DNA from 4 places in the Streptomyces sp. NPDC090083 genome. Region 1 is predicted to be linked to each of the others. Evidence: riboswitches for the same ligand, from Rfam matches in the RefSeq annotation. Region 1 holds a riboswitch; each other region holds the start of a gene.

Region 1 (7,743 bases):
GCGTCAGGCGCCCCAGCGGACGGCGATCGTGTCGCCCACGTTGATCACCTGCTGCCGGGTAGCGCCGGCGAAGGCGCCGCCGTCGACGCTGACCTTCCAGGTGCTGGTGCCGCTGTTGGCCTTGCCGTTGAGGGCGGTGATCGTGCCCGTGCCGGACGACGGGGCCACGCCGGTCACACAGCCCGCGGGAGTGGCGGCGCCGGTGGCCGCGTCGAGGACCGCGCCGAGCGTGGTCGTGGTCCCGGTCGGGGTGAGGGTCACCGAGCACACCTGGAGATTGCCCGCGCCGTCGTCCACGGTGAGCGCCAGCTTCGTCGCCGTGCCCGAGGTGAGGGTGGTCTGGCCGACCCACTGGGGTGCGCCGGATGTCACCGGTGTGGGCGGGGTGGCGGTGAAGCCGCCGCCGGCCACCGCGCGCAGCCCGTCGATCGACGCGTAGGCCGACGGACTCGTGTCGCTGGGCAGGTACTTGAACCCGCCGCCCGGGTTGAACTGCTGGGCGATCAGGAAGTCGACCGGTGTCTTGCCCTGGGCGGTCAGGAAGTCGCCGGTCTGCGGATTGATGCCGCAGGCGTTGAGGCCGGAGACGGCCCAGCCGTTGGAGTCGGTGTTGACGCCGAACAGGGCGTTGAACGCACCGCTCGCGGCCACCAGTTTGCTCTTGAGGAACGCTTTGGCCTGCACGATGTCGGTGTCCGTGCTGGGTACGCCGGACACGCACAGGGCCGCCATCGCGGCCCCGGTCATGTCGATGTCGCTCGCCGCCGCGAGCTGGGTCGCGTTGCCCTCGGCCTTGCTGTAGTTCCAGCCGCCGTCGTTGTGCTGGTTGGCCCGGAGGCGGGTGACGATCGCGTCGCGCAGCGCCTGCGGGACGCGGATCTGTCCTGCCGTGGTCTTCGCTCCGTTGAGCGCCAGGGCGGCGAAGACGGTGCCGTTGAAATTCGCGGACGGGCCGAAGTAACCGGTCTCCGCGGTCTGCCAGTAGCTGTAGATGTCGGCGACGAGGTTGCGGGAGGCGGACACGCGGGCGGGATCGATGCCCGCCGCGTAGGCGTTCAGCGTGGCCCGCTCGTAGTCGGTGACCACCGGGGAGGTCGAGGGCCAGGCGCTCGTCGACAAGAGGGTGCGGTAGACGGTTCTGGCGTTCTTGGTGGTGTCGCCGCCCGGCGTGACGTCCACGGCGGCGGTTCCGGCGGCGGCGAACGCGCTGAACGCCCACTCGTTGGACAGACCCGAGCCGGCGTACGAACCGTCCGCCGCCTGAAGGGACTTGAGGTAGGCGACACCGTTCGTCTTCGAGGTGGCGATCTGGGCCGGGGTGGCGGTCGCCGCCGCCGGCAAGGTGGTGAGTGCGAACGCGCCGAGTGCCGCCGTCGCGGTGAGGGCGCAACGGCGGGCAACGGTACGGGACATGGCCTGCTCCTGGGATGAGGGACACCGACCGGACCCGTGCCGGAGACCCTGACGGCCTGCGCGGCGGCGAGCGTGACCGGTGTCCGAAACGCGTGGACCGGCTACCAAAAATGCTTCACCGCTTGGGCATTCGGGCTCGGGACGACCCCCTGCCGTCCCACACCGCTGCGCGTCAGCCCCGGACTCCCACCGGGTTCCCCCACTCGGCAGTGCGGGACGGTACTCGACCGGCCCGGCCCTCGCCAGGGGTGCTCCGGACAACCCGCGAGGCGGCCTGTGACCCACCTTGACGCTCCCTGTGAACCATGTTCAAATCCGCCTGATACGCAAGAAGTTCCAGGGGAAGCCGGTCGAAACCCGGCGCTGACCCGCAACCGTAGGCCCGGCACCGCCGGGCGAGCCGGAATGCCTGGGGCGTGTTCATCAGCAACAGACGCCGTCGCGGACTACGGCGTGGTGCGACCGCCTTCCAGGCACGGGGACCTTCCCCCGCCGTGGGGGCCCTCACCCACGTTCCCGCCCGCGCCGGGCAGGCTACGAGGGGGCCACCATGGGGACCGAAGCGCGCAGAGACAGCCGTACGGGCACAAGACCCGGACCGGTGGCGGCACTTGCGTCGGCACTCCTCGTACTGCTCGCCGCCTGCGTGACGTTCCTCACGACGACGTCCGCCGCCGCCGACCCGATCGGCGACTGCACCGCCACGAAGGGCGCCGTCGTCGCCGTCGACTTCGCTCCCTTCGGCGGCACGCTCCAGCGCGGCTGCGACACGACCCCGACCACCGGCTACGACCTCCTGCACGACGGCGGCTTCACCACCACCGGCACCCAGCACGACGGCCCCGCCTTCATCTGCCGCATCGGCTACGGCAGTTCGGGCACCCAGTACCCGACGCCCGACAAGGAGTCCTGCGTCCTGACCCCGCCGGCCACCGCCTACTGGTCGTACTGGACCGCCGCGCCCGGCCAGGACGACTGGTCCTACAGCCAGTACGGGGCGATGGACCGCAAGCTCAAGGACGGTGACGTCGACGCCTGGGTCTACGGCGGCACCGACGTCGGCGGCAGCACGGGCAGGCCCGCCTTCACCCCGGACGACGTACGTGCCGGCGCCACCGGCACCCCCGACCCGAGCGGCTCGCCCACCGGCGCCCCCGGAAGCGTGGACGTGACCGCCGCCGCGAAGTGGCTGACGTCCCAACTCGCCGACGGCGAAAGGATCGTGGACGACGGCGCCGACACGCCCAACTACCTCCTGACGACCGAGACCGCCTACGCGCTGGCCGCGGCGGACGCCAAGAGCGCGGCCCTCGGCAGGATCAGCTCCTTCCTGGCCGCGCACACCGACGCCTACGCCTACCCGGCCGGCGCCGACCAGGCCCCCGACGCAACCGCCGCCGCCCGTCTGGCACTTCTCGCCGAGATCACCCAGAACGATCCCGCCCACGTCGGCGGTCACGACCTGATCGGCGACCTGAAGGGCAACGTCTGCACCGCGGGCCCGGAATCCGGCGAGGCCACTCCCGGCTGCACCGCGAAGGGCGACTTCCGCAACGCGACCTACACGGACGGCCAAGCGCTGTCCGTGCTGGCCCTGTTGCGGGCCGGGACCACGCCCCCGGCGGACACGCTCGCCCGCCTGACGCAGCTCCAGTGCGCGGACGGCGGCATCACCGACATCCTGATCCGCCCCGGCGAGTTCTGCGACGGCGACCCGGCCACCACCGGGCTGGTGGCTCTCGTCTTGCGGAAGGCCGGTGGCCACGACGACGCCGTGGCGAAGGCACGCGCCTACCTCGGCACGGCGCAGCGCGCGGACGGCGCCTTCCCCGGCTACACCGGCTCCACGACCGGCAGCGTCGCCGCGACCGCGTACGCCGCAGAGGCCCTGCGCGCACTGGGCGACACCGACCGCGCCGACGCGGCCGTGGGCTGGCTGTCGCGGCAGCAACTCGACGGCGGCGGCTTCGGGTTCGAGGAGGGCGCCGCCGACCCGGCCCTGTATCCGACGCCTCCGGCCGTGCTGGCCGGAGCACTCACCGACCTGACCGTCCTGACGACGAAGCCGACCGAGCCGACCCAACCGCCGACCAGCGCACCACCCACCAGCCAACCGCCCACGACGGGCCCGGGTGACGGCCCCGACCTCAAGAAGGGCGTGGCCTATCTGACCAGCGCCGCCAACCTCCAGCAGGGCCGGTACTACACCTCCGGGCCCGGCACATCCCGCGCCGACTTCGGCCTGACCATCGACGGCGCCTACGCACTCGCCGCCACCGGCCTGAACAACGCCAAGCTGCGCGGCATCGTCGACTTCCTCGACCACGGCGGCAAGGACGACGAAGGCCGCACGGTCAACGACTGGACCGGCCTCGGCACCGCGTACGCGGCCGGCGGATCCATCGGCAAGACCGCCCTGCTCGCCGAGGCGGTGGGCCGCGACCCGCGCGACTTCGCCGGCAAGGACCTCATCGCCGCCCTGGAAAAGACGGTCTGCGCGAAGCCGAGCACCGCACCCGACCGCTCCTGCGCGGCCGAGGGCGCCTACACCTACGCACCGTCCGTCTTCGCCCAAGCCCTCGCCGTCATGGCCCAGTTGAGGGCCGACGACAAGGCGGCGGCCGAGCAGCCGATCGCCTACCTGGAAAGCCTCCAGCACAGCAGCGGAGCCTGGCCCAGCCTGATTCCGTCCACGAACGACTCCGACGTCGACTCCACCGCCATCGCCGCCATGGCCCTTGACCTGGCGGGCGGCGACAAGGCGGAGCGGGCCGTCGGCAAGGCCCTCGCCTGGATCGCCTCCAAGCAGCTGGCCGACGGCGGCTTCCCGGGCGCGGCGGGCGACTCCGTCAACTCGGCCGCCCTCGCCGTGCAGGGGCTGTCCCTCGACGCGTCCAAGTACCCCGAACAGATCGCGCACGCACGCAAGTTCCTCGCCGGACAGCAGAACTCCGACGGCGGCTTCAACGTGGCCAAGGAGGGCCAGCGCGGCTCCGACCTGCGAGCCTCCACCCAGGCCGTGGGCGGCACGACCGGCATCTCCTTCGGTGAGCTGACGCGCGACCTCAGCGGTACGTCACCGCAGCCCACCCCGAGCCCGAGCGCGAGCACGCCCGACATCGTGACGCCCGGAGACACCGGCGGCGCGAGTGGTACCGGCGGCACGGGGGAAGCCAGCGGGGGAGGTCTCGCCGCCACCGGCGTGCAGGTGGGCGCCCTCGCCGGGATCGCCGCACTGCTGGTCCTCGTCGGCTGGCGCACCGTTGCGGTCGCCCGCCGCCGGACCGGTGCCGGAGGTTCCCGGTGATCCCAACACGTCTCGTGCGGGCGGTTGTTCGCGGTGTCGCGGCGCTCGGTCTGACGGCCGCCGCCTTCGCCGCGACCACCGCTCCGGCAGCAGCAGACCCCCAGCCGATGGGCCGCTGCACCACCACCTCCGGTGCGGTCCTCGCCGTCGACTTCAGCCACTGGGGCGGCCCGATCCTCCGCTCCTGCGGTACGACGCCCACGACCGGATACACGCTGCTCAACCAGGGCGGCTGGAGTACGACCGGCACCGGCCACGACGGGCCCGCCTTCATCTGCCGTATCGGCTACAGCGGTTACAAGGGCGGCAAGCAGTACCCGACGCCGACGCAGGACGACTGCGTGCTCACCCCGCCCGCGTCCGCGTACTGGTCGTACTGGCACGCCGACCCGGGTGCGACAACCTGGCAGTACAGCCAACTAGGCGCCATGCTCTACAAACCCGAACCCGGCAGCGTCGACCTGTGGATCTTCGGCGGCACGAACATCAAGGGCACCGAGGGACGCCCCACGGTCACCCCCGACCAGCTCCGCGCCCACAACACCAAGCCGCAGGGCGACGCCGGCAAGCCCGCCTCCACCGCCAAGGCACCCACCCTCACCCCCGGCGTCGACACCGGCCCCGCGCCCGAGCGGCCGAAGAAGCACCCGACGACCTCGGCCCCCGCCAGGCCCGAACCGAAGCCCACGCCGACCAGGACCGAGTCACCGACTCCATCGGCCGGCCCCACGGACACCCCGGAGGCCACCGCCGCACCGAGCCCCAGCACCCACGTCGTGGATGCCGCGCCCGCCGCCGACACCCGGCACGACGCCGGCTCGATCGTCCCCGTGGCCACCGGCCTCGGACTCGTCGCCCTCATCGCGGGGGCTGCGGTGTTCGCCGCGCGCCGCCGACGCCGTAACGAGTGAACGGCCATGGCCCGTACGACAGTTGACGCGGCAACAGCCCCGCCCGGGTCCGGCAGCGCGCCGGACGCGGGCGGCCGCCGGCTGCCCCGCACCCTGCACCCCATGGCCTGGTGGATCTGGGCCCTCGCCCTGGCGACCGCCGTCAGCCGCACCGACAACCCGCTCCTGCTCCTCCTCGTCCTCGCCGTTCTCGGCTACGTCGTCACGGCCCGCCGCACGGAGGCACCCTGGGCGCGCGGCTTCAAGTACTACCTCTACCTGGCCCTCACGGTCGTCGCCCTCCGCGTCGTCTTCCGGGCCGTGTTCGCCACCGGCATCACGCCCCGAGACCACTTCCTCTTCTCCCTGCCGCACATCCCCACCCCCGACTGGTACGCGGGCATCCAGATCGGCGGCCCGGTCTCCCTGGAGGCCGTGCTCTCCGCCGCCACCGACGGGCTGCGCCTGGCGTGCATGCTGTGCTGCGTCGGCGCCGCCAACACCCTCGCGAACCCGAAGCGGGCGCTGCGCGTGCTGCCCGGCGCCCTGTACGAACTGGGCGTCGCCGTCACCGTCGCCATCAGCGTGGCACCGCAACTCGTCCAGAGCGTGCAACGGGTCTCCCGCGCAAGGAAGTTGAGAGCAGGACCGACGAAGGGGCGCAGGGCGTTCCGCAGCATCGTCGTCCCCGTTCTGGAGGACGCCCTCGAACGCTCCCTGCGCCTGGCCGCCGCCATGGACTCCCGCGGGTACGGCCGTGCGGGCACCGCGACCACCCGTTCCCGCCGCGTCACGGGCGTGCTGATGCTGCTCGGCATGTGCGGCCTGTGCGCCGGGGCGTACGGCCTGCTCGACGCGACCGCCCCGGCTCTCCTCGGCCTGCCCGCGATGCTCGCCGGAGCCCTCCTCTGCGTGGCGGGCCTGCGCCTCGGCGGACGCCGGGTCACCCGCACCACCTACCGCCCCGACCCCTGGCGCCTGCCCGAATGGGCCGTCGCGGGCGTGGGCGTCCTGTCCGCCGTACTCCTGTACAGCAACCTCGGCTACGACGCGGCCGAGCTGAACCCCTCCTTCTATCCGCTCAGTTGGCCGACCCTGCCGCTGACACCCACCCTCGCGATCCTGCTCGCCGGCACGGCCGGAGTCCTCGCACCCCCGCCCAGCCCCGACCGGAGAGGCCAGGCCACGTGATCACCTTCGACCAGGTCACCGTCCGCTACGACGACGCACCCGAACCCGCCCTGCGGGACGTCGACCTGACGGTGGAGGAAGGCGAACTGTGCCTTGTCGTCGGCCACACGGGGGTGGGCAAGTCCACGCTCCTCGGAGCGGTCAACGGACTCGTACCGCACTTCACGGGAGGCACCCTCTACGGCCGGGTCGTCGTCGACGGCCGCGACACCGCCCACCATCCGCCACGCGAACTCGCCGACGTCGTGGGAGTGGTGGGCCAGGACCCCGTGGACGGTTTCGTCACCGACACCGTCGAGGAGGAACTCGCCTACGCCATGGAACAGTTGGCCATCCCGCCGGCCACCATGCGCAAACGCGTGGAGGAGACCCTCGACCTCCTCGGCCTCGCCGACCTGCGCCACCGGGCCCTGCACGAACTCTCCGGCGGCCAGCAGCAACGCGTGGCCATCGGCTCCGTCCTCACCGCCCACCCCCGCGTCCTCGTCCTGGACGAACCGACCTCCGCCCTCGACCCCACGGCCGCCGAAGAGATCCTCGCCGCCGTCACCCGCCTCGTCCACGACCTCGGCGTCACCGTCCTCATGGCCGAACACCGCCTGGAACGGGTCGTGCAGTACGCCGACCGCGTCGTCCACCTCTCTGGCGACGGCCGCGCGGTGATCGGCGCACCCGCCGACATCCTGCGCACGGCCACCATCGCGCCGCCGATCGTGGAACTCGGCCGGGTCGCGGGCTGGTCCCCGCTGCCGTTGTCCGTCCGCGACGCCCGCCGCGCCGCCGCACCCCTGCGCACCCGCCTGGCCGGACGCCCGCCCGGCCCCGTGCGCCCCGCCCAACCCACTGACACACACGCCCTGTTGACCGCTCGCGGTGTCACGGTGACCTACCGCGGTGTACCGGCCGTCCGTGAAGTCGACCTGGACGTGCACGCCGGAGAAG
Region 2 (7,743 bases), on a different contig from region 1:
GACGGGATCCTGCTCCGGTGAGGGAGCGTTCGCGTCCGGTCGGGCGGGGTTGAGGAGGCGCTCGGCGAGGGGAGCGAAGATCAGGCCCAGGGCCGCCCAGAGGATCAACTGCGCCGCTACCGAGTAGAAGCGGAAGCTGAAGAGCACGTCCGCCGGGAAGCCCGGATAGACGATGTTGCCCTTGGAGTCCTTCAGCGGGAGCGGGGTCTCGGTGGCCTGGTTGCCGAAGTTGGCCTTGTTGTACGAGAGATGGCCCAGCTGCGGCAGGAGCAGCATCACGATGCCGATCGCGACGACGAACGCGGCGCCCGCGAGGAGGGTCGCGTTCCAGTTGCCGTAGCGCTTCTGCAGGTACTTGCCGAGATAGACGGCGCCCGCGAGGAAGGCGATCGAGCAGACGACCATGATCAGGTACAGGGCGCTGCGCTGCTTGATGGTCTCTTCGTGGCCGATCGCGGGCGGGTTGGCCGGGTACTTCAGGAACGGCACCAGGTACATGCCGAGGAAGCCGCCGCCCGCGACGAGGAGGGCGAGGCTGCGGGCCCGGAGGCCTCCCGTGCGGCCGAGGCAGACCGTGTACGCGACGGCGAACAGGGCGCCCATCGCCATGCCGAAAAAGACCATGCCGACGCCGATGCCGACGTTGGCCTGGATGGTGCGGCTGAACAGGTCCGGGTCGGCTCCCTCGACGGGGATGCCCGCCGCCTTGTCCAGGGCGTTCTGCGCGGCGTCACGGCCGCTTTCGTAGTCGATGGCCTTCGCGATCTGCGGTTCGGCGAATATCCGCGCGAACACGAACGCGAGCAGGCCCGCCACCGCGCCGGCGAGTATGCCGCGCAGGATGAGCTTCTTTTCCATGTCGGGTTGTCCGTACGTCCAGGTGCCGGCGGAGGGTCAGTGGCAGGGGAAGCCCAGGAAGTGCCGGGCGTCGTGGACGAACTCGTGGACGTGCATGTCGTTGCCGAACACCGACACCGCACCCTGGTCCACACCGATGAAGTAGTAGACCGCCAGCGCGATCAGGGCCGTGCCGACCAGCCAGAGAATCGACTTGGACACCGGCAGGACGACCGGCGTGGACACCGGACGGGATGTGGAAATGCTGCTGCTCACAGTGAGCCCTCCTTCGGGATCGTGCGTCCCTTGCGTGTACGGGCGAGTGAGGGCTCAGTGTCTGACTCGCCTGCCACCTCTCGGCGGCGGGCTCACAGTGGCGCGACCGTGCTGGAATTCCACCAGCTTCCTTATGCCTTCACTACACGGTGAGAGTACGGCGCGTCTCTCCGCACCGTCAATCACGCCTGCGATGCTCACCGCTTGGTCGTGAGCCGCAGGTCGACCTCCTGTTCCTGGTCTCCCGACGCGGTGCCCCGCTCGTCCACGGCGAACGTGACGTTCAGGGCTTCGCGGAGCTGGTCGACGGCGACGTAGCCGCCCTGGATCGTGGCGGAGACCGAACCTTCCAACGGCAGGGGCTCGGTGGGGATCCACTCCTGCGTCGGCTCGAACTCGGCGGTCCACACGGCGGTGCGGTCACCCGGCTGTTCCTGGGGGACGTCGTCGAAGGAGCGGTCGGTGGGGAACGCGGCGCGCAGGACGCCGAAGACGGTCGCGGCGTCCTCCTTGGACGCTCCGGTGAGGGACACGGTGGCCATGGGGGTTCTCCTTGAGGTGATGCCGCGGGGGCGATCGGGCGGGTCAGCGGCCGAGGGCGCGGGCCAGTTGCTGCTTGTTCATCGACGAACGGCCGTCGATGCCGCGCTTCTTCGCCTCCGCGTACAGCTGGTCCCTCGTCGGTCCCTGCGCGCCGCGATGCGAGCGCTGGCCGCCGCGCTGCGAGGCCGACTTGGGGTCGCGGGTGGACGTCCTGCTCGCGGTCCTGGACTCACCGGCGCGGGCCCGCTCCTTGTTCACGGTGCGCGCGGCGATCTCCTTCGCCCTGCCCTCGGGGACACCTCGCTTCTCGGCACCTTCCTTGATGTGCTCGTACTGGCGCTCGCGCTTCGCGCTGGATCCTCGGGGCACGGTGCCCTCCTTCTCTCCGTACTCGGGAACGGCCTCCGGCGTGCTCGGCCGTTCTCCGGCGACTTCCCAGGTACCCGTCGTCCGCCGCTTCTCACGCGGGGCCCCCGACACGGGTCGCTCCCATCTGACGCGCGGCCCGTGCGGTGTGCGAGCAGACGGCCACCGAACGGATGAGGGCGCGGACCGCGGCGGCCGTCGGGGCGCCGGGCCGGGGTCACACGGGTGGCGTACTCACGTGGCGTGACGGAGTGCGGACACCTAGTAATGGACTGGATCAGCTTGTTCATCGCGCTTCGGGGGGCGATAGCAGGATCAGCCTCTTCATGGAGCCGAGCATGACCACCCGCTCTTTCCCGCCCAGCCCGGACCAACCCGAGATACCTCACGGCGCCGCACCGCAGCCGCTCTCGTCCTCCGACGGAGGACCGGCCGACGAAACGCCGCCGACACCACGTCCGTCGCAGGCGGCTCCACCCCTGTTCGGCCCCGAGAGCGAGTATGCCGATCCGATGCACGGCCTGCTGCACGCCGCCGTCGCCGACCGGCCGCTGGAGGAGGTGCTCCAGCTCATCACCATGCTGGAGCAGTCACCGAAGTACGCGCAGGCCACCGTCGACGCCCTCCGCGCGGTCGGCGTGGACCGGTCCGTGGAGGACGTGACCCGCCTGGTGACCCTGCTGACCCAGCCACCGCGCCACCCCGACAGCGCCGACGAGGCGATCCGCGCGGCGGCCGAGCACCGCCCGGTGGAGGACGTCACCCGGCTGATGGCCCTGCTGCACCGGCCTCCGCTGGAACCGCACTGCGGCGAGGAGGCGCTACGGGCCGCGGCCGGCCGTCCGGTCGAGGAACTCGTCCAGCTCATCGGCCGCCTGGCCGAGGATCAGGACCCGACCGCCCGGGCCACGAGCGGGACCGTCGCCGCGACCGCCGCGGACCACGAGCTGCCCGGCCGCGACCAGGCGGCGAACGCGCCGGAGCCCGCGGCCGACGACCGTCCCGCGCGTCAGCACCGTCCACGCCGTCCGCGGACGGCGGCACGGCGCACCGCTCCCCCGGTCTGGCCGAGGCTGATCGCGGCGGTGGCACTCGTACTGTGCGGGCTGTCGTACTTCCCGCTGCACCGCGACGGAGCCTCCGCCGCCGCCTACGGGTCCGCGCTCGGGGTCTCGATCCTGTGCGTCCTGCTGGCACCGGCGCTGGTGCTCCAGGGCGGTCTGCCCGTGCTCGCCGTGTCCGTGGTGGTGCCGGCCGCGCTGGCCGCCCTGCAGTTGTTCGACGGGCGGTTCCACTCCTCGCGCGTCTCCGATGCGCTGCGGATCACCGCCGCGCCGTCCTGGTTCGCCGGGCTGATGGCCGTACTCGCCGCGCTCGCGGCGCTCACGGCCCTGCTCGCGCTGCTGGCGTCGCAAAGGTTCGGCAGGCAGCTGGACCTGGCCGGGCTTCCCGATCGCCGGGCGCTGGCCGACGCGGGCCGGTCGCCCCAGTAGGGCCTGCTCCGCTCAGTGAGCGGTGGCGCCGGAGTCGTTCTCGGCGTCACCGCTCGCGGTCGGCACGCTCGACGCCGAGGCCTCGGAGCTGGAGGCGGCGCTCCGGCTCGGGCCTGCACCGGCGCTGTGGCTGGTCCCCGGCTCCGCGCTCGCGGACGGCGAGGCGGTACCGCCCGCATGCGATCCCGCGCTGCTCGACGTGAGCGGCGTGGGCGTCGGGCTGTGCGCGGGAGCGTGGTGCGTTCCGGCCGAACCGCCGCCGAACGACGTCCCCGTACCCGACTCGTTCCTGACCGCGGCCGCGAGCGGCTTGCCCATGATCAGCTCCCCCGCGGTCACCGTGACCATCGCCAGGGCGAAGATCAGGCCTGTCGCCAAGGCGTACTTCTTCCAGCCGATGGACTTCCAGAACGAACCGGTCCGGTGGGTGCCGACCGCTTCCGCTCCGCCGAGTGAGGAGTCGGAGGAATCCGAGGAACCGGAGGAGTCCGCGGGGCGACCGGGGGCATCGGCGGGCGATCTCGTGGCGTCGTCCGAGGAGCCGTCCTGCGCCCCGAACGCCGCCCGGGCGTCCGCGCGTTGGAGCGCCCGTGCCTCGCCCGGTGTCAGCGCCATCGCCACCGACGGGACTCTTCTGCGGATCCCCTCTCCCGTCCGGCGGAACGCGTGCTGGAAGACCGCGGCGCCGGTGGTCGCGCTGGCGCTGACCACGGCGGCGCCGACGATCGTCCCGGTCACCCCCAGCAGGGACGCGAGCACCGCGCCCACCACGGTGGCGAGCGCGCTGGCCACCACCTGCACGGCGGTCAGATCGAGCACCTTGCGCTTGGGCTCCCGCTTCTTGTCGCCCTTCGTCTCGTCCTTCTTTTCGTCCTTCTTGTCATTTTTCTTGTCGTCCTTTGTGTGACTCTCCATCAACGTCCTTCAATGTCCTTTGACAGTCCTGGAGCACGCGCGCCGCCGAAGAGGCATGTGCAAGGTGTCGACTGCCCTGTCGGCGCGGTTTCACCTCAACTGGCCGGAACAGGGCCGGACTTCACGCCTGAAGCGTGTTCGTGAAGGGCGTGACCGGCCGCTCCAGGAGATCGCCGTCCACGACGATGTCGACCACCTCGTTGTAGAAGGCGAGGAGATCCCTGACGGCGCCGACCGCGGGCAGCGGCTGCGGATAGCTCCAGACGATGTTCGGCGGGACGGCGGGAACACCGGCCCCGCCCCGCCACGACCAGTAGGTGGCGGTGCCCTTGTAGGGGCAGCCGGTGCTGTGGTCGGTCGGTTCGAACAGGTCGAGGCGGACGTCCTCGCGCGGGATGTAGTAGCGGGTGGGCAGGCCGGTCTCGAAGACCAGGACCGGGCGGTGGGTGTCGGCGACGACCGTGCCGTTGATCTCGACCCGGACGTGACGGCTGCTGGGGAGGGCGTCCACGCGTTTGTGCGGGTCACGGGGGTGGATGAAGATCTCTTCCTCCTCCTCGTACCAGTGGTCGAGCCCTCGGCCGACCCGCCGGGACCACTCGAACGCGATGTGCCCGGCGAGGTCGTCGGCGGGATAGGTCCAGGCCGCGTTCTCCGACAACTCGCCGCCGATCACGAGGTCGTAGAAGATCCGGGAGCCGGTGTGCGTGCCGGTCGGCGGGTTCTTCGCGGGGCGGAGGAGGTCCTCGCGGACCTCGTCGTGCGGGAAGGCGTAGAGCGGTACGGGGACGCCGGGTTCCCAGACGAGGACGGGACGGCGGCTGTCCACGACGGTGATGTCGTGCTTGCGGCCGCGGACCCAGCGGGGGCTGGGCTCCCAGAGGAGTCCTTCGGGGGTGGTCCTGACGTCCTGCGCGGTGGAGAACGTACTCATGACGGTTGCTCCCTGGTGGGTGGGGCGGCCCGGACGGCCGGTGTGACCGATCGTCGCGTGTCCGACGCTTCCGACGGTGACTTCCTGCCAGGTGTCGGCGGTAGCTCACTCGACGGCCGCGGCTGTTCCGGATGCCCGAGTTCAGGAATTCGCGTGTGCCCGGGCCGTGTTGTGACGGAAGATCCGCACATGACACAGCATCAGAGCGACCCGGCACCGGCGACCGGCGCGGCCGACGTCTACCTCGCGGCACTCCGTGACCGGCTCGCCGCCGACGGGACGACGGTGACCGCGACCACCTGGCGCGACCGCCCCGTGACGATAGGCAGCCGGTCGGACCGCAGAGCGCGGTGGTTCGGCACCAAGGCGGAACTGTTCGTCCTCGCCGCCGCGGTCCCCGGCGTCGACCAGGCCCTGCTGACCGAGTTCACCGGGTGGGCACTGGACTACGCGAAGAACCTGCGGGGCGGCCTGGCCGGCGCCCGCAACGCGGCGCTGATCCTGCCCGCGCTGGTCACCCCCAGCGCCCAGCCGGCCGCGCGGACCTGGGCCGCCCAGGACGCCCGGGTCCTCGGGACGTCCCTGATCGGGCGGCCCATCACGGTGGAGACCACGGGATCGGGAGTCACCCGGGTCACGATGTACCGGGGCGGGAGCATGTACGGCGGGATGTTCACCGGGCACGTCCTGGAGAAGGCGGCGCTGTACTTCCCGTAACGAGGTGAGCAACGGGCCGCCCCGGAGCCGCCGTTGGCGAGCGGGGAGCGCCGACCTCCCGGCCCCGCGCCGCCCACTCGCCGTCAACTAGGCGCAGCTTCATCCCCGTTGGCCGCGCCGCCGCCAACACCCCGTCACCCTATGGGTTCCGGCATCGGCAGCACGTCGTAGGCGAGGCCGATGACGTTCCCGGCCGACGGATCGGCCAGCTCCACACGCCAGCCGTCGGCGAACTGGTCGACACCCGCGGCCATCGGAATGGTGCCGGAGATCAGCACGGTCCCCGGCACCAGGTCTCCGCGGGACCGCAGCACGTCCACCCAGTAGGCCGGGGTGAGGAGTTCCGCGAGCGTGCCGGTCTGGATCTCGGTCTCGGTGCCGTCGTGGCTCACCCAGGCGCGCAGGGTGAGTTCGTCGATACGGGACTCCACGTCGGCCAGCCGCCAGGCGCGCCGGGCCAGGACGTCGGGGCCCGCGTTCTTGCTCCACGCCACCCCGTGCACCTCCAGGTCACGGTCGGTGTGATCGCACGCGGCGGTCAGCAGCAGCTCCCCGCCCTCCGCGACGACCAGCGCCCACTCCGCCTCGCCGGAGGTGCGGCCGTGCTGGACGGCGACGCGCGCGGTCTGCTGGGCGAGGTACGGGGAGACCGGGTACAGCGCGGGCGTCACGGACGGTCCCGGCACACCCAGCTCGGCCAGCTCCGCGACGTGCGCGGCGACGTCGTCCTGGCTGCGTCCGGCGTATCCGGCGTTGAGGACCTGGACGACATCGACCTCGCGGGTCGATCCGTCGGGCAGTTCGAAGGTCAGCACGGCCATGAGGGCACTCCCAGGGATCGGGGAACGGGGGAAAAGTCACGGGACACGGAGGCCGGGGCACAGGGAACGTGCCCCTGCGGATCCTGATTTCTCCGCGGTTAACTTCCGGCGCAGGGCTTGCGCATACGACCTGTATACAAGAAGTATGCCGGAAGGTCGATGTCCCCGAGCAAGGATGGGCACCATGCACGACACCCCGAAGAGCGACACGGGAGCCGCGGAGAGGCGCTCCGGCGTCCGCCGCGCCTTCGTCGCGAGCCTCACCGGCACGGCCCTGGAGTGGTACGACTTCGCCGTCTACTCCGCCGCCGCCGCGCTGGTCTTCGGCGATCTGTTCTTCCCCTCGGAGGACCCGCTCACCGGAACGCTCCTCGCGTTCTCCACCTACGCGGTCGGCTACGTCTCCCGGCCCCTCGGCGGCTTCGTCTTCGGCCGGCTCGGTGATGTGATCGGCCGCAAGAAGGTGCTGATCGCCACACTCGTCCTGATCGGCGTGGCCACGTTCGCCATCGGCCTGCTGCCCGCCTACGGCACGATCGGCGTGGCCGCGCCGATCGCCCTGGTCGTGCTGCGCTTCGCCCAGGGCGTCGGCGTCGGCGGCGAGTGGGGCGGCGCCGTCCTGCTGTCCAGCGAGTTCGGCGACCCGCGCCGCCGGGGCTTCTACGCCTCCGCCGCCCAGGTCGGCCCGCCCGCCGGCAACCTGCTCGCCAACGGTGTGCTGGCCGCCCTCGGCGCCCTGCTCACCGAGGCGCAGTTCGAGTCGTGGGGCTGGCGGGTGGCGTTCCTGCTGTCCGGCGTCCTGGTCGGCTTCGGCCTGTGGATCCGGGCCAAGCTGGAGGAG
Region 3 (7,743 bases), on a different contig from region 1:
GCTCCCCCAAGGGCCACGACGTCTCCTCCCACCAGAAGACCGTCAACTGGTCGAACGCGAAGGCGAAAGGCGCGACCTTCGCCTACGTCAAGGCGACCGAGTCGACCACGTACCGCAACCCGTACTTCAGCCAGCAGTACGACGGCGCCCGCAACGCCGGCATCATCCGCGGCGCCTACCACTTCGCCCTGCCGAACAAGTCGTCCGGCACGAGCCAGGCCGCGTACTTCGTGGCGCACGGCGGCGGCTGGAAGGCGGACGGCTGGACGCTGCCCCCGGCGCTGGACATCGAGACGAACCCGTACGACAAGAAGCACCCCTGCTACGGCCTGAGCAAGACCGGCACGGTCAACTGGATCAAGGCCTTCAGCGCCGAGGTGAACCGGCGGACCGGCCGCCGACCGGTGATCTACACGACCACCCAGTGGTGGAGGACCTGCACGGGCGACAGCGGCGCCTTCGCCTCGACGCACCCGCTCTGGATCGCCCGCCACGGCTCGGCGGACGCGGGGGCGCTGCCCGCCGGATGGTCGTACTGGACCTTCTGGCAGTACGCCAACAGCGGCGGCCTCCCGGGTGACCAGAATCTCTTCAACGGGACGATGGCCCAACTGCGGAAGTTCGCCCGCGGCCACTGAGCGCCGCCCGTAGCCACCACCGAGCGACCACCAGGCAATTCACTGAGCATCCGGACACCACGGATATCCCCTCAGTTCATCTTCCGTTCATTCAGGTTGCCTACGGTCAACGCGCCGATGACCTCGAACGATTGTCTGGGTAAATGGAAAACTTCTCGCTGATCCTCGCGATTGTGGTCATCACCGCACTCGCGTTCGATTTTACGAACGGTTTTCACGACACCGCCAATGCGATGGCCACCACCATCTCGACCGGTGCACTCAAGCCCAAGGTCGCGGTGGCCATGTCGGCCACCCTCAACCTGGTGGGCGCCTTCCTCTCCGTGGAGGTCGCCAACACGATCTCCAAGGGACTCGTCGACGAGAGCGGAATCCGGCCCGAGGTCATCTTCGCCGCCCTGGTCGGCGCGATCCTCTGGAACCTGGTGACCTGGCTCGTCGGGCTGCCGTCCAGTTCCTCGCACGCCCTGATGGGCGGGCTGATCGGCGCGACCATCGCCTCCGCCGGGACCGGCGCGGTCCACGGTGACGTCCTGGTCACCAAGGTGCTGCTGCCCGCGCTCGCCGCGCCGGTCGTCGCAGGCGTCGCCGCCCTGCTCGCCACCCGCTTCTCCTACGCCCTGAGCCGCGACGAAGGCGGCAAGGCCGCCGACAAGGGCTTCCGCGTCGGCCAGATCGCCTCCGCCGGACTGGTCTCGCTGGCCCACGGCACGAACGACGCGCAGAAGACGATGGGCATCATCACGCTGGCCCTGATCGCCGGCGGTTCGATCGCCCCCGACTCGGACCCGCCCACCTGGGTCATCCTCTCCGCGGGCCTCGCCATCGCGATGGGCACGTACATCGGCGGCTGGCGCATCATCCGCACGATGGGCAAGGGCCTCACCGACCTCCGGCCGCAGCAGGGCTTCGCCGCCCAGACCAGTGCCGCCGCGGTCATCCTGGCCTCCTCGCACATCGGCTTCTCCCTCTCCACCACGCACGCCGTCTCCGGTTCGGTGATGGGCGCGGGCCTCGGCCGCAAGGGCGGTGTCGTCCGCTGGTCGACCGCGACCCGGATGTTCGTCGCCTGGGGCCTCACGCTGCCGGCCGCCGCGCTGGTCGGCGCGCTCGCCGAGTCCGTGACCGACCTCGGGGACTGGGGCACCGCGCTGGTGGCCGTCTTCCTGGTCGCCTCCAGCGCCGGTATCTGGGCGCTCTCGCGCCGCCAGGTCGTCGACGCCTCGAACGTCAACGAGACCGACGAGCCGGCCGGCGTGATCACCACCGCCATCGCGGCCGTGACCCCGCCCCCGGCGGTCGCCCTCTCCGAAGGCCTCACGGCGACGATCCCCTCGCCGCCCGTCGTCGCCACGTCCGACCCGATGACCCCGATGACCCCGCCGACTCCGGCCACCTCGGCGACCCCGCCGGCCGCCGCCGTCTGAGCCCGCGTCCCCCGGTACGAAGGAACGAATCAGCATGGACATCGACTGGGCAGCCCTCGGCTCCGTCTTCGGCGTCAGCCTCGTGACCACCGTGGCCCTCGTGGCCGTCTTCACCCTCGGCATCACCGCCCTCTCCCGCCGCGAACGGGCCACCGCCCAGGGCGGCTCCGCGCCGCTCGCCCTGACCGGCGCCTACGCCTGCTTCGCGGCCTGCGCGGCGGCGGTGGCGTACGGGATCTATCTCATCGTGGCCTGACCGGCCGCCGGTCGACACGCGCGTGGGGTGCGGGACGGATCGCCGTCCCGCACCCCACGTCCGCGTGCCCCGCCAATCATGTGAACGCCCCCTCGCGTGTGGGCATCAGCACACTCCGTCCCCGCAGGTCAACAGCAAGTTGACGGCCGTTCCGGCAGCATGGTGGACTGCCAAGGCCATGTACGGCGGCAGAAGAGGAAGCCGGTGTGAATCCGGCGCGGTCCCGCCACTGTCACCGGGGTAGACACCCCCGGGAGCCAGGAACTCTCACCGCCGGTCTCGTCGAACCAGGGCGTGGACACCCTGAGTGAGGACATACCGCCATGCTCGGCTGTCGTTCGAGGTCCACCACCAGCGCAGTGCCCGATCCGGCGATCGGCTGAGCGGGTGCGTGCCGATCGCGTCTTCGCGTACGGCGCCGCCGCCGGCCTCCTCGGCGACCACCTGCTCGGCGATCCCCGCCGCGGGCATCCGGTCGCCGCGTTCGGCCGTGCCGCCGGCGCCGTGGAACACCTGCTGTGGCGCGACCACCGGGGCTGGGGCGCCCTGCACACCGCCGTGTGCGTGGGCGGCACCGTCGCCCTCGCCACCGCTGCCACCGCGGCCCTGCGCCCCTCTCGTACGGCTTCCGTCGCGCTCACCGCGGCCGCCACCTGGGCCGTCGTCGGCGGGACCTCGCTCGCGCGCGAGGCCGGGGTCGTCGGGCGCGCGCTGGAGGCCGGGGACATCGAGGCCGCCCGGGCGCGGCTCCCCCACCTCTGCGGACGGGACCCGCAGGCCCTCGACGCGGACGGGATCGCCCGGGCCGTCGTGGAGTCCGTGGCCGAGAACACCTCCGACGCGGTCGTCGGCGCCCTGGTCTGGGGCGGCATCGCGGGCGTCCCGGGCCTGCTCGGCTTCCGCGCCGTGAACACGCTGGACGCGATGGTCGGCCACAAGTCGGCGCGGTACCGCCGCTACGGGTGGGCCTCGGCCCGTCTCGACGACGTGGCCGGCTGGCCCGGCGCCCGTCTCACCGCCGCCCTCGCGACCGTCGCGGGCGGCGACCCGCGCGGCGCCGCCCGCGCCTGGCGCACCGACGCCCGCAAGCACCCGAGCCCCAACGCCGGTCCGGTGGAGGCCTCTTTCGCGGGCGCCCTCGGCGTACGGCTCGGCGGCACGCTCTCCTACGGCGGCCGGGTCGAGCACCGGCCCGTGCTCAACGGCGCCGGACGCCCCGTCGCCGTACCGGACATCGATCGGGCGGTACGGCTGTCCCGGCGCGTCGGGCTGCTCGCGCTCGGGGTCAGTGCCGCCGGGCGGCTGCTGCTGAAGGGACGTGCCTCATGAGCGGTGGCGGGCTGCTGGTCGCCGGGACCACCTCGGACGCGGGCAAGAGCGTCGTCACCGCCGGGATCTGCCGGTGGCTGGTGCGGCAGGGTGTGAAGGTCGCGCCGTTCAAGGCGCAGAACATGTCGCTCAACTCGTTCGTGACGCGCGAGGGCGCCGAGATCGGGCGGGCCCAGGCCATGCAGGCGCAGGCGTGCCGGATCGAGCCGACCGCGCTGATGAACCCGGTGCTCCTCAAGCCCGGCAGCGACCGCAGCAGTCAAGTGGTCCTGATGGGCAGGCCGGTGGGCGAGATGAGTGCGCGCGGCTATCACGGCGGACGTCAAGAGGCCCTGCTCGGCACGGTGTTGGACTGTCTCGCCGAGTTGCGGGGCACGTATGACGCGGTGATCTGTGAGGGAGCCGGTTCGCCCGCGGAGATCAATCTGCGGCGGACCGACATCGTGAACATGGGCATCGCACGCAACGCGCGGCTGCCCGTGCTCGTCGTCGGCGACATCGACCGCGGGGGTGTCTTCGCCTCCTTCTTCGGGACCGTCGCGCTGCTGAGCCCCGAGGACCAGGCGTTCGTCGCCGGGTTCCTCGTGAACAAGTTCCGGGGTGATGTGTCGCTGCTGGAGCCGGGGCTGGAGATGCTGCTCGGCCTCACCGGGCGGCGGACGTACGGCGTGCTGCCGTTCCGTCACGGGCTCGGGATCGACGAGGAGGACGGGCTGCGGATCTCGCTGCGCGGCACCGTGCGCGAGTCGAGCACCGCGCCGCCGGTCGGCGAGGACGTGCTGCGGGTCGCCGTCTGCGCGATCCCCCTGATGTCCAACTTCACCGACGTGGACGCGCTGGCCGCCGAACCGGGCGTCGTGGTGCGGTTCGTGGACCGGCCGGAGGAGCTGGCCGACGCGGACCTCGTCGTGATCCCCGGCACCCGGGGCACGGTGAAGGCGCTGGAGTGGCTGCGGGAGCGGGGCCTTGCGGACGCCCTCGTCCGCCGGGCCGCCGAGCAGCGGCCGATCCTGGGCGTCTGCGGCGGCTTCCAGATCCTCGGCGAGCACATCGACGACGAGGTCGAGAGCCGGCAGGGGGCGGTCGACGGACTCGGCGTGCTCCCCGTGCGTGTGCGGTTCGCGCGCGAGAAGACCCTCACCCGGCCCGTGGGCGAAGCCCTCGGCGAGCCGGTCGAGGGGTACGAGATCCATCACGGTGTGGCCCGACTGACCGGCGGCGAGGCCTTCTTGGACGGCTGCCGGGTCGGTCAGACCTGGGGCACCCACTGGCACGGTTCGCTGGAGTCGGACGGCTTCCGGCGGGCGTTCCTGCGCGAGGTGGCCACCGCCGCGGGCCGCCGGTTCGTGCCGGCGCCCGACACCTCGTTCGCCGCGCTGCGCGAGGAGCAGCTCGACCGGCTCGGCGACCTCATCGAACAGCACGCGGACACGGACGCGCTCTGGCGACTCATCGAGTCCGGCGCGCCGCAAGGACTGCCTTTCATTCCACCGGGAGCGCCCGCATGAGCACAGTGTTGTTGTTGTCGACCGCCGACACGGATCTGCTGGCGGCCCGCGCCTCCGGCGCCGGGTACCGGATCGGCAACCCGTCCCGGGTGGACGCGGCGGAGGACCTCCCCACCCTGGTCTCGGGTGCGGACATCGCCGTCGTACGACTGCTCGGCGGCAAGCGTGCCTGGGAGGACGGGCTCGCCGCGCTCAGGGCCTCGGGCATCCCGACCGTGCTGCTGGGCGGGGAGTCCGTGCCCGACGCGGAGTTGATGGCCGAGTCGTCGGTGCCGGCCGGTGTGGTCGCCGAGGCGCTGCGCTATCTCGTCGAAGGCGGTCCCGACAACCTCACCGAGCTGGCCCGGTTCCTCTCGGACACCGTGCTGCTCACCGGCGAGGGCTTCGAAGAGCCCAGGAAAACGGCCGAGTTCGGGGTCCACGGCGAGCGCGCTCTCGTCGCGGGCCGTCCGACGGTCGGCGTGCTCTTCTACCGGGCGCACCACCTCTCCGGCAACACCGCGTTCGTGGACACCCTCTGCGAGCAGATCGAGGCGAAGGGCGCCAACGCCCTTGCCGTGTACTGCGGTTCGCTGCGCGGCGCCGACTCCGGCCTGTACGAGATCCTCGGCACGGCGGACGCCCTGGTCGCCACCGTCCTCGCCTCCGGCGGCACCCACGCCTCGCAGGCCTCGGCCGGCGGCGACGAGGAGGCCTGGGACATCGGCGCGCTGGCCGACCTCGACGTCCCGGTCCTGCAGGGACTCTGCCTGACGTCGTCCAGGGCAGCCTGGGACGCGTCGGATGCCGCCCTGTCCCCCATGGACGCGGCGATGCAGGTCGCGATCCCGGAGTTCGACGGCCGCCTCATCACCGTCCCGTTCTCCTTCAAGGAGCAGGGCCCGGACGACGTCCCGGTCTACGTCGCCGACCCCGAGCGGGCCGCGCGGGTCGCCGGGATCGCCGTCCGGCACGCGCGGTTGAAGCACAAGCCGAACGCCGAGAAGAAGCTCGCGCTCGTGTTCACCGCGTACCCGACGAAGCACTCGCGCGTCGGCAACGCGGTCGGCCTGGACACGCCCGCCTCCGCGGTGCGGGTGCTGGACGCGCTGCGGGACGCCGGGTACCGGGTCGACGAACATCCGGACAACGGCGACGAGTTGATCCACCGGCTCATCAACGCCGGTGGCCACGACGTCGAATGGCTCACCGAGGAGCAGCTGGCCGCCGCGCCCGCCCGGGTGCCGCTCGCCGACTACCGGGCCTGGTTCGACACGCTCGAACCGGATCTCAAGCAGGGCATGGTGGACGCGTGGGGCGAGCCGCCCGGCAGCCTCTACGTCGACGGCGACGACATCGTGCTCGCGTCCCTGCAGTTCGGGAACGTGGTCGTGATGATCCAGCCGCCGCGCGGCTTCGGGGAGAACCCGATCGCGATCTACCACGACCCCGACATGCCGCCGTCGCACCACTACATGGCCGCGTACCGCTGGCTGGACAACAGCTTCGGCGCCGACGCGGTCGTCCACATGGGCAAGCACGGCACGATGGAATGGCTGCCCGGCAAGGGACTTGGGCTCAGCAGCGGCTGTGCGCCGGACGCGGTGCTCGGCGAACTCCCCCTGGTCTACCCGTTCATCGTCAACGACCCCGGCGAGGGCACACAGGCCAAGCGGCGCGGTCACGCGACGGTCGTCGACCACCTCGTGCCGCCGATGGCGCGTGCCGACACCTACGGCGACCTGGCGAAGCTGGAGCAACTCCTCGACGAGTACGCCCTGGTGTCCGATCTGGACCCGACGAAGGCACCGGCCGTGCGGGCGCAGATCTGGACGCTGGTGAAGGCGGCCGAGCTGCACCACGACCTGCATGTCGACGACCAGCCGGACGACGCGGCGTTCGACGAGTTCGTGATGCACATCGACGGCTATCTGTGCGAGATCAAGGACGTGCAGATCCGCGACGGGCTGCACATCCTGGGCGGCGGCCCGGTCGGCGAGGCGCGGGTGAACCTCGTGCTGGCCGTGCTGCGCGCCTCGCAGGTGTGGGGCGGGCAGGCCAACGCGCTGCCGGGGCTGCGGGCCGCGCTGGCGGAGCACTTCGGCCTGGTCGAGAAGGAGTTGCTGGCCGAGCCGGGCGCGCCCGTGAAGGTGCCGGTGGAGCTGACCGAGCTGGTCGACGGGCCCGCCCGGTCGGCCGCCGACGCGGTCGACCTGCTGGAGCAGCTGTGCCGCCGGTTCGCCGAGGGCATGGAGTCCCAGGAGTGGGAGGTCACGACCGTGCCGGCCCTGGTCCGCGAGGTGATCGGCACCGAACTCCCGGACGCCGTGGCGGTGTTGGAGTTCGCGTGCGTGGAGGTCGTGCCGCGGCTCGCCCGCACCACCGACGAGATCGACCACATCCTGCACGCCCTGGACGGCGGTTACGTCCCGGCCGGCCCCTCGGGCTCCCCGACCCGCGGTCTGGTCAACGTCCTGCCGACCGGACGGAACTTCTACTCCGTCGACCCCAAGGCCATCCCGTCCAGGCTGAGTTGGGAGGTCGGGCAGTCCCTGGCCGACTCCCTCGTGCAGCGCTATCTCCAGGACACGGGCGAGTTCCCGAAG
Region 4 (7,743 bases), on a different contig from region 1:
CTTGTCGATGACGGACTTCCACTCGTTGAGCCCCTTGATGGACTCGGGCGAGGAGAGGCTGCCCTTCCACTGGTCACCGGACTGGGTGGCGATGGCGCCGCCGGCGTCGTAGACGAAGGACATGGCCGCGTACCAGTCGCGGGTGGGCTGGTACCAGGCGCTGAACTTGCTGCCTTCCTTCTTCTGGATCTTGTCCAGGTCGGAGGTCAGCTCGGCGTACGTCGTCGGGGTCGACTTGATGCCGGCCGAAGCGGCGATGTCCTTGCGCCAGTTGGCGACGCGGCCACCGGCGTAGTACGGGACGCCGTAGGTCTTGCCGTCGTAGGTGACCGAGGCCTTGAGGCCGTCCAGCCAGGCGGAGGAGTTGGTGAACTTGGAGGCGTCGACGGGTGCGAACGCGCCCTTGACCATGTAGCCGAGCATCTCGGTGTTGCCCATCTCGACCACGTCGGGCGCCTTGTCGGTGGCGAGGACCGCGTCGAGCTTGGTGTTCTTGTCCGGCCAGCCGTAGTACTCGTGCTTGATCTTGACGCCCGGGTGCGCCTTCTGCACGGTCGCGTCGGCGGCCTTGACCAGGTCGGGCCAGTTGTTCTGCGCGTCGACGGTGAGCCAGACGGTCAGCTCCTTGGCGTCGGCGCCGCTGTTCGAAGAGCTCTTGTCGTCGTTGCCCCCGCACGCCGCGATGGAGACCATCATGCCCGCGATACCGATCGCGGCTATGAGCTTGCGCTTCACGCCACCCTCCTCAGGGATGCCTGCCACACCTCCCGCCCATAGGCCGGGACCTGAACCAATGGTGTAGACCAGTACCGGGAGCTTGGACCAGACCAGAGGGCCTGTCAAGGGTCCCCGAAACGGCCCTGACCAGCCGTTATGGGACCTACATATGCAGGAACCTTTAAGTAAGAAGGCAGCGAAAACAGGGCCGCCGGAGTACTCTCTTCCGCTAGACCACTTGGCGCTGTGGACTAGACCAAAAGAGACGGCGACGGTATACAGAGGGGATCACCAAGTGACCCTTGTCCGGAGCCGGAAAGGCGGAGCATGAGCACCGACGTCAGCAGTGCGGAGAACGAGGGTGGGGCCACCGTCCGCACCGCGCGTGTGCCCAAGTACTACCGCCTGAAGAAGCACCTGCTGGACATGACGGAGACCCTGCCGCCCGGCACCCCGGTCCCGCCCGAGCGCACCCTGGCCGCCGAGTTCGACACCTCGCGCACCACCGTGCGCCAGGCGCTCCAGGAACTGGTCGTCGAGGGCCGCCTGGAGCGCATCCAGGGCAAGGGCACCTTCGTCGCCAAGCCGAAGGTCTCCCAGGCCCTCCAACTCACCTCGTACACCGAGGACATGCGCGCCCAGGGCCTCGAACCCACCTCGCAGCTCCTCGACATCGGCTACATCACCGCCGACGACACCCTCGCCGATCTGCTCGACATCACCGCCGGCGGCCGGGTCCTGCGCATCGAGCGCCTCCGCATGGCCAACGCCGAGCCGATGGCCATCGAGACGACCCACCTCAGCGCGAAGCGCTTCCCCGCCCTGCGCAGGTCCCTCGTCAAGTACACGTCCCTCTACACCGCGCTGGCCGAGGTCTACGACGTCCATCTCGCCGAGGCCGAGGAGACCATCGAGACCTCGCTGGCCACCCCGCGCGAGGCCGGCCTGCTCAGCACCGACGTCGGCCTGCCCATGCTGATGCTCTCCCGCCACTCCCTCGACAAGGAGGGCCAGCCGGTGGAGTGGGTGCGGTCGGTGTACCGCGGGGACCGCTACAAGTTCGTGGCGCGGCTGAAGCGCCCGCAGGACTAGGGCCTGTCTGACAATTCCCGTCGTCGCCCGTAGGGCGGCCGGACGGCGTCAGGTGCGTGCTCTCGTCGTGCCGGGCGTGGGCCCACGTACTGGACGTACTTGGGTCCGCGCCCGGTGCGGCGAGAGTGCGTGCATGGCGTCGCCCGGCAGACGGGCATTGTCAGACAGGCCCTAGAGGAGTCACCGAGCGACCCCGTCTCACGGACGGGGTACTTTCGGCCATTCTCGCGGCGCTCGTGGGGGCCGTGAGCCCGGACGCGCTCCGGGTTCACGGCCCCCACGTCCGCCGCTCCGCGCGCTCCGCCCCGAGCGGGACCCGGTCCGCCCGGTCGAACAGCACGGCACCGGCCGGGCTCGTCCCCACCCGCGAGGCGAAGGAGGCGGTGGCCCGCGACGCGACCGGCGCCGCCGCGGACGGCCGGCCGGACGCCCCGTGGAGTGCGGTGACACGTCCGGGAGTTGACCGACGGGCCGGCCCGCGACCGGTGCGCCGCGCACGTCCGTGGGGGCCCGCCCGAGGCGGGGATCCGGGGCCGTCGCGCCGTCGAACGCCCGTGGCCCGCCCGCCAGGAGACCCACCCGCGCCAGGGATTCCGGTGCTGTTGACACCGATGTCGGGCTTTCACCGAATCGACATGACGATATGCGGACGAGGTCTTTCGCCGCGGTGACGCCGTGACCTAGATTGCCTGCGCATTACACAGGTGATCAGCGTGGGGACGGAGCCGAGAAATGTCAGATGTGCCCGAAGTTCCGCCCGAAGCGGGGCTACCGCTGGTGACACCGGCCCGTGTCGTCATCGCCGTGTGTCTCGTCGCGCCGTTCGTGGCGCTGCTCTGGGTCGGCTCCTACGCGAAGGTCGACCCCACGTTCATCGGCATCCCGTTCTTCTACTGGTACCAGATGCTCTGGGTGCTGGTCTCGACCGCGCTGACGATGACCGCCTACAAGCTGTGGCAGCGCGACCAGCGGACCCGCCATGGAGGTAACCGGTGAACGACGGCGTGAACGGCGTCGCACTCGGCGTCTTCATCTTCTTCTTCCTGGCCGTCACGGTCCTGGGCTTCCTGGCGGCACGCTGGCGCCGGGCCGACAACGAGCACAGTCTCGACGAATGGGGCCTGGGCGGACGGTCGTTCGGCACCTGGGTCACCTGGTTCCTGCTCGGCGGCGACCTCTACACGGCCTACACGTTCGTGGCGGTCCCGGCGGCGGTCTACGCGGCGGGCGCGGCGGGCTTCTTCGCGGTGCCGTACACGATCCTCGTCTACCCGTTGATCTTCACCTTCCTCCCCCGTCTCTGGTCGGTGTCGCACCGGCACGGTTACGTGACGACCTCGGACTTCGTGCGCGGCCGCTTCGGCTCGAAGAGCCTGTCGCTGGCGGTGGCGATCACCGGCATCCTCGCGACCATGCCGTACATCGCGCTCCAACTGGTCGGCATCCAGGCCGTGCTGGACGTCATGGGGGTGGGCGGCAGCGCCGACTCCAACTGGTTCGTGAAGGACCTGCCGCTGCTGATCGCGTTCGCCGTGCTGGCCGCGTACACCTACTCGTCCGGGCTGCGCGCGCCCGCGCTGATCGCGTTCGTGAAGGACGGCCTGATCTACCTCGTGATCGCGGTGGCGATCATCTACATCCCGATCAAGCTCGGCGGGTTCGACGACATCTTCAGCGCGGCCGGCGCCAAGTTCAAGGCGGCGGGAGCGGGCGGGCTCGTGCCCGCGCCGGCGGGCCAGTGGACGTACGCCACACTGGCGTTGGGCTCGGCCCTGGCCCTGTTCATGTACCCGCACTCGATCACGGCGACGCTCTCCTCGAAGAGCCGCAACGTGATCCGCCGCAACACCACGATCCTGCCGCTGTATTCGCTGATGCTGGGCCTGCTCGCGCTGCTCGGCTTCATGGCGATCGCGGCCGGAGTCAAGGTCACCAACGGCCAGTTGGCGATCCCGCAGCTGTTCGAGGACATGTTCCCCGACTGGTTCGCGGGCGTGGCGTTCGCGGCGATCGGCATCGGGGCGCTCGTCCCCGCGGCGATCATGTCCATCGCGGCGGCGAACCTCTTCACCCGCAACATCTACAAGGACTTCATCAAGCCGGACGCGACCCCGGCCCAGGAGACGAAGGTCTCGAAGATCGTCTCCCTGCTGGTGAAGGTGGGCGCCCTCGCCTTCGTCCTGACGATGGACAAGACGGTGGCGATCAACTTCCAGCTCCTGGGCGGCATCTGGATCCTGCAGACCTTCCCGGCCCTGGTGGGCGGCCTGTTCACCCGCTGGTTCCACCGCTGGGCCCTCCTCGCCGGCTGGGCGGTCGGCATGATCTACGGCACCCTCGCCGCGTACGGCGTCGCCTCCCCCACCCAGGCCCACTTCGGCGGCTCGTCGAAGGAGATCCCCGGCATCGGCGAGATCGGCTACATCGGCCTGACGGCGTTCGTGATGAACGTCGTGGTGACCGTGGTCCTCACCTTCGCCCTGAAGGCCTTCAAGGCCCCCGAGGGCGTCGACGAGACCAGCCCGTCCGACTACACGGCCGACGCGGGCGACCCGGGCGTGGAGGAAGAGCTGCCCGTGATCGCCGGTCACTGAGATCCCCAGGGGCGACCGGCAACGACGGACCCGCGGCGGGCCACCGAGGGCACCCCCTCGGTGGCCCGCCGTTCGTCCACACTGGCCCCCATGGACTTCCTCATCCGCCGGGCGGACCCCACCGAGTACGAGCCCCTCGGCACCCTCACGGCACACGCGTACCTGGACGACGGCCTTCTCGACTACGGCGAGACCGACCCCTATCTCCCGGTGCTGAAGGACGTGGCAGGCCGGGCCGCGGCCGCCGAGGTCCTCGTCGCGGTGGACGGCGACCGTCTCCTCGGCGGAGTCACCTTCGTCCCGGGCCCCGGCCCGGTCGCCGACATAGCCCGCCCCGGAGAGGCGGAGATCCGCGCCCTCGCGATCCACCGCGCCGCCCGCGGCAGAGGCGCCGGCGAGGCCCTGGTCCGGGCCTGCGTCGACCGCGCCCGGGCCCTGGACGGCTGCACGGCCCTGGTCCTCTCGACCCAGTCCGGCATGCGCGCGGCCCACCGCATCTACGAACGCCTCGGTTTCGTCCGTACCCCGGACCGCGACTGGAATCCCGTGCCGCACCTGGACGATCTCACTCTGCTCACCTATGAGCTGACACTCTGAAACCACCGCGACACAACATCTGGTGGTGATGTGACAGGCGAGCACAAGATGTATGCTCATGCTCGCTGTCGCCGCAGGGGAATCCGGTGCGAATCCGGAACTGTCCCGCAACGGTGTACTTGTGCGTATACGCGCACATGGCCAGTCCGAGGACCTGCCGACGGCGCGCGCCCGGCCACCCGGCCGGACGCATGACGTCCGGGCCTCGTGGAGTGGGCCGGTGGACGCGACGCCCCCGTGCGCTCGTGTACTGCCGCCTGCCCTCGGCGAGGCCCCGTGCCGAGCGAGGGAGAGCCCCACCGTGACCATCGCGCCAGCAGAGCCGGCATCAGCGAACCGGGCCACCGACACGATCGTCCCCGGAACCGACGTTCCCGGAACGACCGTTCCCGGAGCCGACGGTCCCGGTACCGCGATCCTGCGGACCCTGACCGAGCTGACCGCCGACCTCCCCGACGCCGACCCCGGCCGGGTCGCCGCCGCCACGTTGCGCGGCCGGTCCGCGCAGGCGGACGTGACGGAACTGCGCGAGCTGGCCACGGAGGCGGCCGCCGGCCTCATCTCCGAGGATCCCGTCTACTCCCGGCTCGCCGCCCGGCTGCTGACGATCAGCATCGCGGCCGAGGCCGCCTCCCAGGGCGTCACGAGCTTCACCGAGTCCGTCGCCGTGGGCCACCGCGAGGGCCTCATCGCGGACCGCACCGCCGACTTCGCGACGCTGCACGCGGCCCGCCTGGACTCGCTGGTCGCCGCCTCACTGGCGGAGGGCGCCGACGACCGCTTCGGCTACTTCGGCCTGCGCACCCTGTACAGCCGCTACCTCCTGCGGCACCCGATCACCCGCAAGGTCGTCGAGACCCCCCAGCACTTCATGCTCCGGGTCGCGGCCGGCCTCGCGGAGGACGACAGCACCCGCGCCCTGGACGAGGTCGCCTCGCTGTACCGCCTGATGAGCCGCCTGGACTACCTTCCGTCCTCCCCCACGCTCTTCAACTCCGGCACGCGCCACCCCCAGATGTCGTCCTGCTACCTCCTCGACTCCCCGCTGGACGAGCTGGACTCCATCTACGACCGCTACCACCAGGTGGCCCGCCTCTCGAAGCACGCCGGCGGCATCGGGCTGTCGTACTCCCGTATCCGCAGCCGGGGTTCGCTGATCCGCGGCACCAACGGGCACTCGAACGGCATCGTCCCCTTCCTGAAGACGCTGGACGCCTCGGTCGCCGCGGTGAACCAGGGCGGCCGGCGCAAGGGTGCCGCCGCGGTGTACCTGGAGACCTGGCACTCCGACATCGAGGAGTTCCTGGAGCTGCGGGACAACACCGGTGAGGACGCCCGCCGTACGCACAACCTGAACCTCGCGCACTGGATCCCGGACGAGTTCATGCGCCGGGTGAACGCGGACGGCGACTGGTCGCTGTTCTCCCCCGCGGACGTGCCCGAGCTGGTCGACCTGTGGGGCGACGAGTTCGACGCCGCGTACCGCGAGGCCGAGGCGAAGGGCCTGGCGAAGAAGACCCTCCCGGCCCGTGACCTCTACGGCCGGATGATGCGCACCCTCGCGCAGACCGGCAACGGCTGGATGACCTTCAAGGACGCGGCCAACCGCACCGCCAACCAGACGGCCGAGCCGGGCCACACGGTCCACTCCTCGAACCTCTGCACGGAGATCCTTGAGGTCACGGACGACGGCGAGACGGCGGTCTGCAACCTCGGTTCGGTGAACCTGGGCGCGTTCGTCGTCGACGGCGACATCGACTGGGAGCGGCTGGACGAGACGGTCCGCACGGCCGTCACGTTCCTGGACCGCGTGGTCGACATCAACTTCTACCCGACCGAGCAGGCGGGCCGTTCCAACGCCCGCTGGCGTCCGGTGGGTCTGGGGGCGATGGGCCTCCAGGACGTCTTCTTCAAGCTGCGCGTCCCCTTCGACTCGCCGCAGGCGCAGGCGCTGTCGTCCCGGATCGCCGAGCGCATCATGCTCGCCGCGTACGAGGCGTCCGCCGAACTCGCCGAGCGCAACGGCCCGTTGCCGGCCTGGGAGAAGACCCGTACGGCCCGCGGTGTCCTGCACCCCGACCACTACGGCGTCGAGCTGACCTGGCCGGAGCGCTGGGCGGCCCTGCGGGAACGTATCGCCCGGACCGGCATGCGCAACTCGCTCCTGCTGGCGATCGCCCCGACCGCCACCATCGCCTCGATCGCGGGCGTCTACGAGTGCATCGAGCCGCAGGTCTCCAACCTGTTCAAGCGCGAGACGCTCTCCGGCGAGTTCCTCCAGGTCAACTCCTACCTGGTGGACGAGTTGAAGCGGCTCGGCGTGTGGGACGCCCGCACCCGCGAGGCGCTGCGCGAGGCCAACGGCTCGGTGCAGGCGTTCAGTTGGATCCCGGCGGACGTCCGCGCCCTGTACCGCACGGCGTGGGAGATCCCGCAGCGCGGCCTGATCGACATGGCCGCCGCCCGCACCCCGTTCCTGGACCAGTCCCAGTCCCTGAACCTGTTCCTGGAGACGCCGACGATCGGCAAGCTCTCCTCGATGTACGCGTACGCCTGGAAGCAGGGTCTGAAGACGACGTACTACCTGCGCTCCCGCCCGGCGACCCGCATCGCCCGCGCGGCCCAGGCCCAGGCCCAGACCCAAACCCCCATCCCGGTGCAGCAGTTGACCCCCGACGAAGACGCGGTGGCCTGCTCCCTCGAAAACCCCGAGTCCTGCGAGGCCTGCCAGTGATGACCAGCG

The links. A riboswitch is a leader RNA that binds a small molecule or an ion and turns the genes downstream of it on or off. The one in region 1 is predicted to bind cobalamin.
Region 2: it holds a riboswitch for cobalamin, as region 1 does, so the genes downstream of both, ACIPTO_RS17355 (CbtB domain-containing protein) here and ACIPTO_RS20095 (prenyltransferase/squalene oxidase repeat-containing protein) in region 1, are expected to answer to the same signal.
Region 3: it holds a riboswitch for cobalamin, as region 1 does, so the genes downstream of both, ACIPTO_RS26125 (cobalamin biosynthesis protein) here and ACIPTO_RS20095 (prenyltransferase/squalene oxidase repeat-containing protein) in region 1, are expected to answer to the same signal.
Region 4: it holds a riboswitch for cobalamin, as region 1 does, so the genes downstream of both, ACIPTO_RS10990 (ribonucleoside-diphosphate reductase subunit alpha) here and ACIPTO_RS20095 (prenyltransferase/squalene oxidase repeat-containing protein) in region 1, are expected to answer to the same signal.

The regions. Positions count from the first base shown of each region.
Region 1 is NZ_JBIVED010000005.1:138,654-146,396, reverse strand. Features, by position in the region: gene ACIPTO_RS20100 (hypothetical protein) at 4-1,413, opposite strand; cobalamin riboswitch at 1,517-1,643, opposite strand; cobalamin riboswitch at 1,714-1,845, shown strand; gene ACIPTO_RS20095 (prenyltransferase/squalene oxidase repeat-containing protein) at 1,964-4,720, shown strand; gene ACIPTO_RS20090 (hypothetical protein) at 4,717-5,631, shown strand; gene ACIPTO_RS20085 (energy-coupling factor transporter transmembrane component T) at 5,638-6,801, shown strand; gene ACIPTO_RS20080 (ABC transporter ATP-binding protein) at 6,798-7,743, shown strand, end outside.
Region 2 is NZ_JBIVED010000004.1:476,123-483,865, forward strand. Features, by position in the region: gene ACIPTO_RS17350 (CbtA family protein) at 1-858, opposite strand, end outside; gene ACIPTO_RS17355 (CbtB domain-containing protein) at 895-1,113, opposite strand; cobalamin riboswitch at 1,147-1,308, opposite strand; gene ACIPTO_RS17360 (hypothetical protein) at 1,311-1,655, opposite strand; gene ACIPTO_RS17365 (plasmid stabilization protein) at 1,699-2,025, opposite strand; gene ACIPTO_RS17370 (hypothetical protein) at 2,361-3,515, shown strand; gene ACIPTO_RS17375 (hypothetical protein) at 3,528-4,430, opposite strand; gene ACIPTO_RS17380 (DUF427 domain-containing protein) at 4,552-5,364, opposite strand; gene ACIPTO_RS17385 (hypothetical protein) at 5,554-6,081, shown strand; gene ACIPTO_RS17390 (DUF2848 domain-containing protein) at 6,216-6,902, opposite strand; gene ACIPTO_RS17395 (MFS transporter) at 7,087-7,743, shown strand, end outside.
Region 3 is NZ_JBIVED010000007.1:397,148-404,890, reverse strand. Features, by position in the region: gene ACIPTO_RS26140 (lysozyme) at 1-638, shown strand, start outside; gene ACIPTO_RS26135 (anion permease) at 782-2,065, shown strand; gene ACIPTO_RS26130 (hypothetical protein) at 2,100-2,321, shown strand; cobalamin riboswitch at 2,467-2,609, shown strand; gene ACIPTO_RS26125 (cobalamin biosynthesis protein) at 2,709-3,650, shown strand; gene ACIPTO_RS26120 (cobyric acid synthase) at 3,647-5,158, shown strand; gene cobN (cobaltochelatase subunit CobN) at 5,155-7,743, shown strand, end outside.
Region 4 is NZ_JBIVED010000002.1:1,151,165-1,158,907, reverse strand. Features, by position in the region: gene ACIPTO_RS11015 (extracellular solute-binding protein) at 1-735, opposite strand, end outside; gene ACIPTO_RS11010 (GntR family transcriptional regulator) at 1,045-1,809, shown strand; gene ACIPTO_RS11005 (DUF3311 domain-containing protein) at 2,542-2,805, shown strand; gene mctP (monocarboxylate uptake permease MctP) at 2,802-4,403, shown strand; gene ACIPTO_RS10995 (GNAT family N-acetyltransferase) at 4,494-5,000, shown strand; cobalamin riboswitch at 5,046-5,177, shown strand; gene ACIPTO_RS10990 (ribonucleoside-diphosphate reductase subunit alpha) at 5,302-7,734, shown strand; gene ACIPTO_RS10985 (ribonucleotide-diphosphate reductase subunit beta) at 7,734-7,743, shown strand, end outside.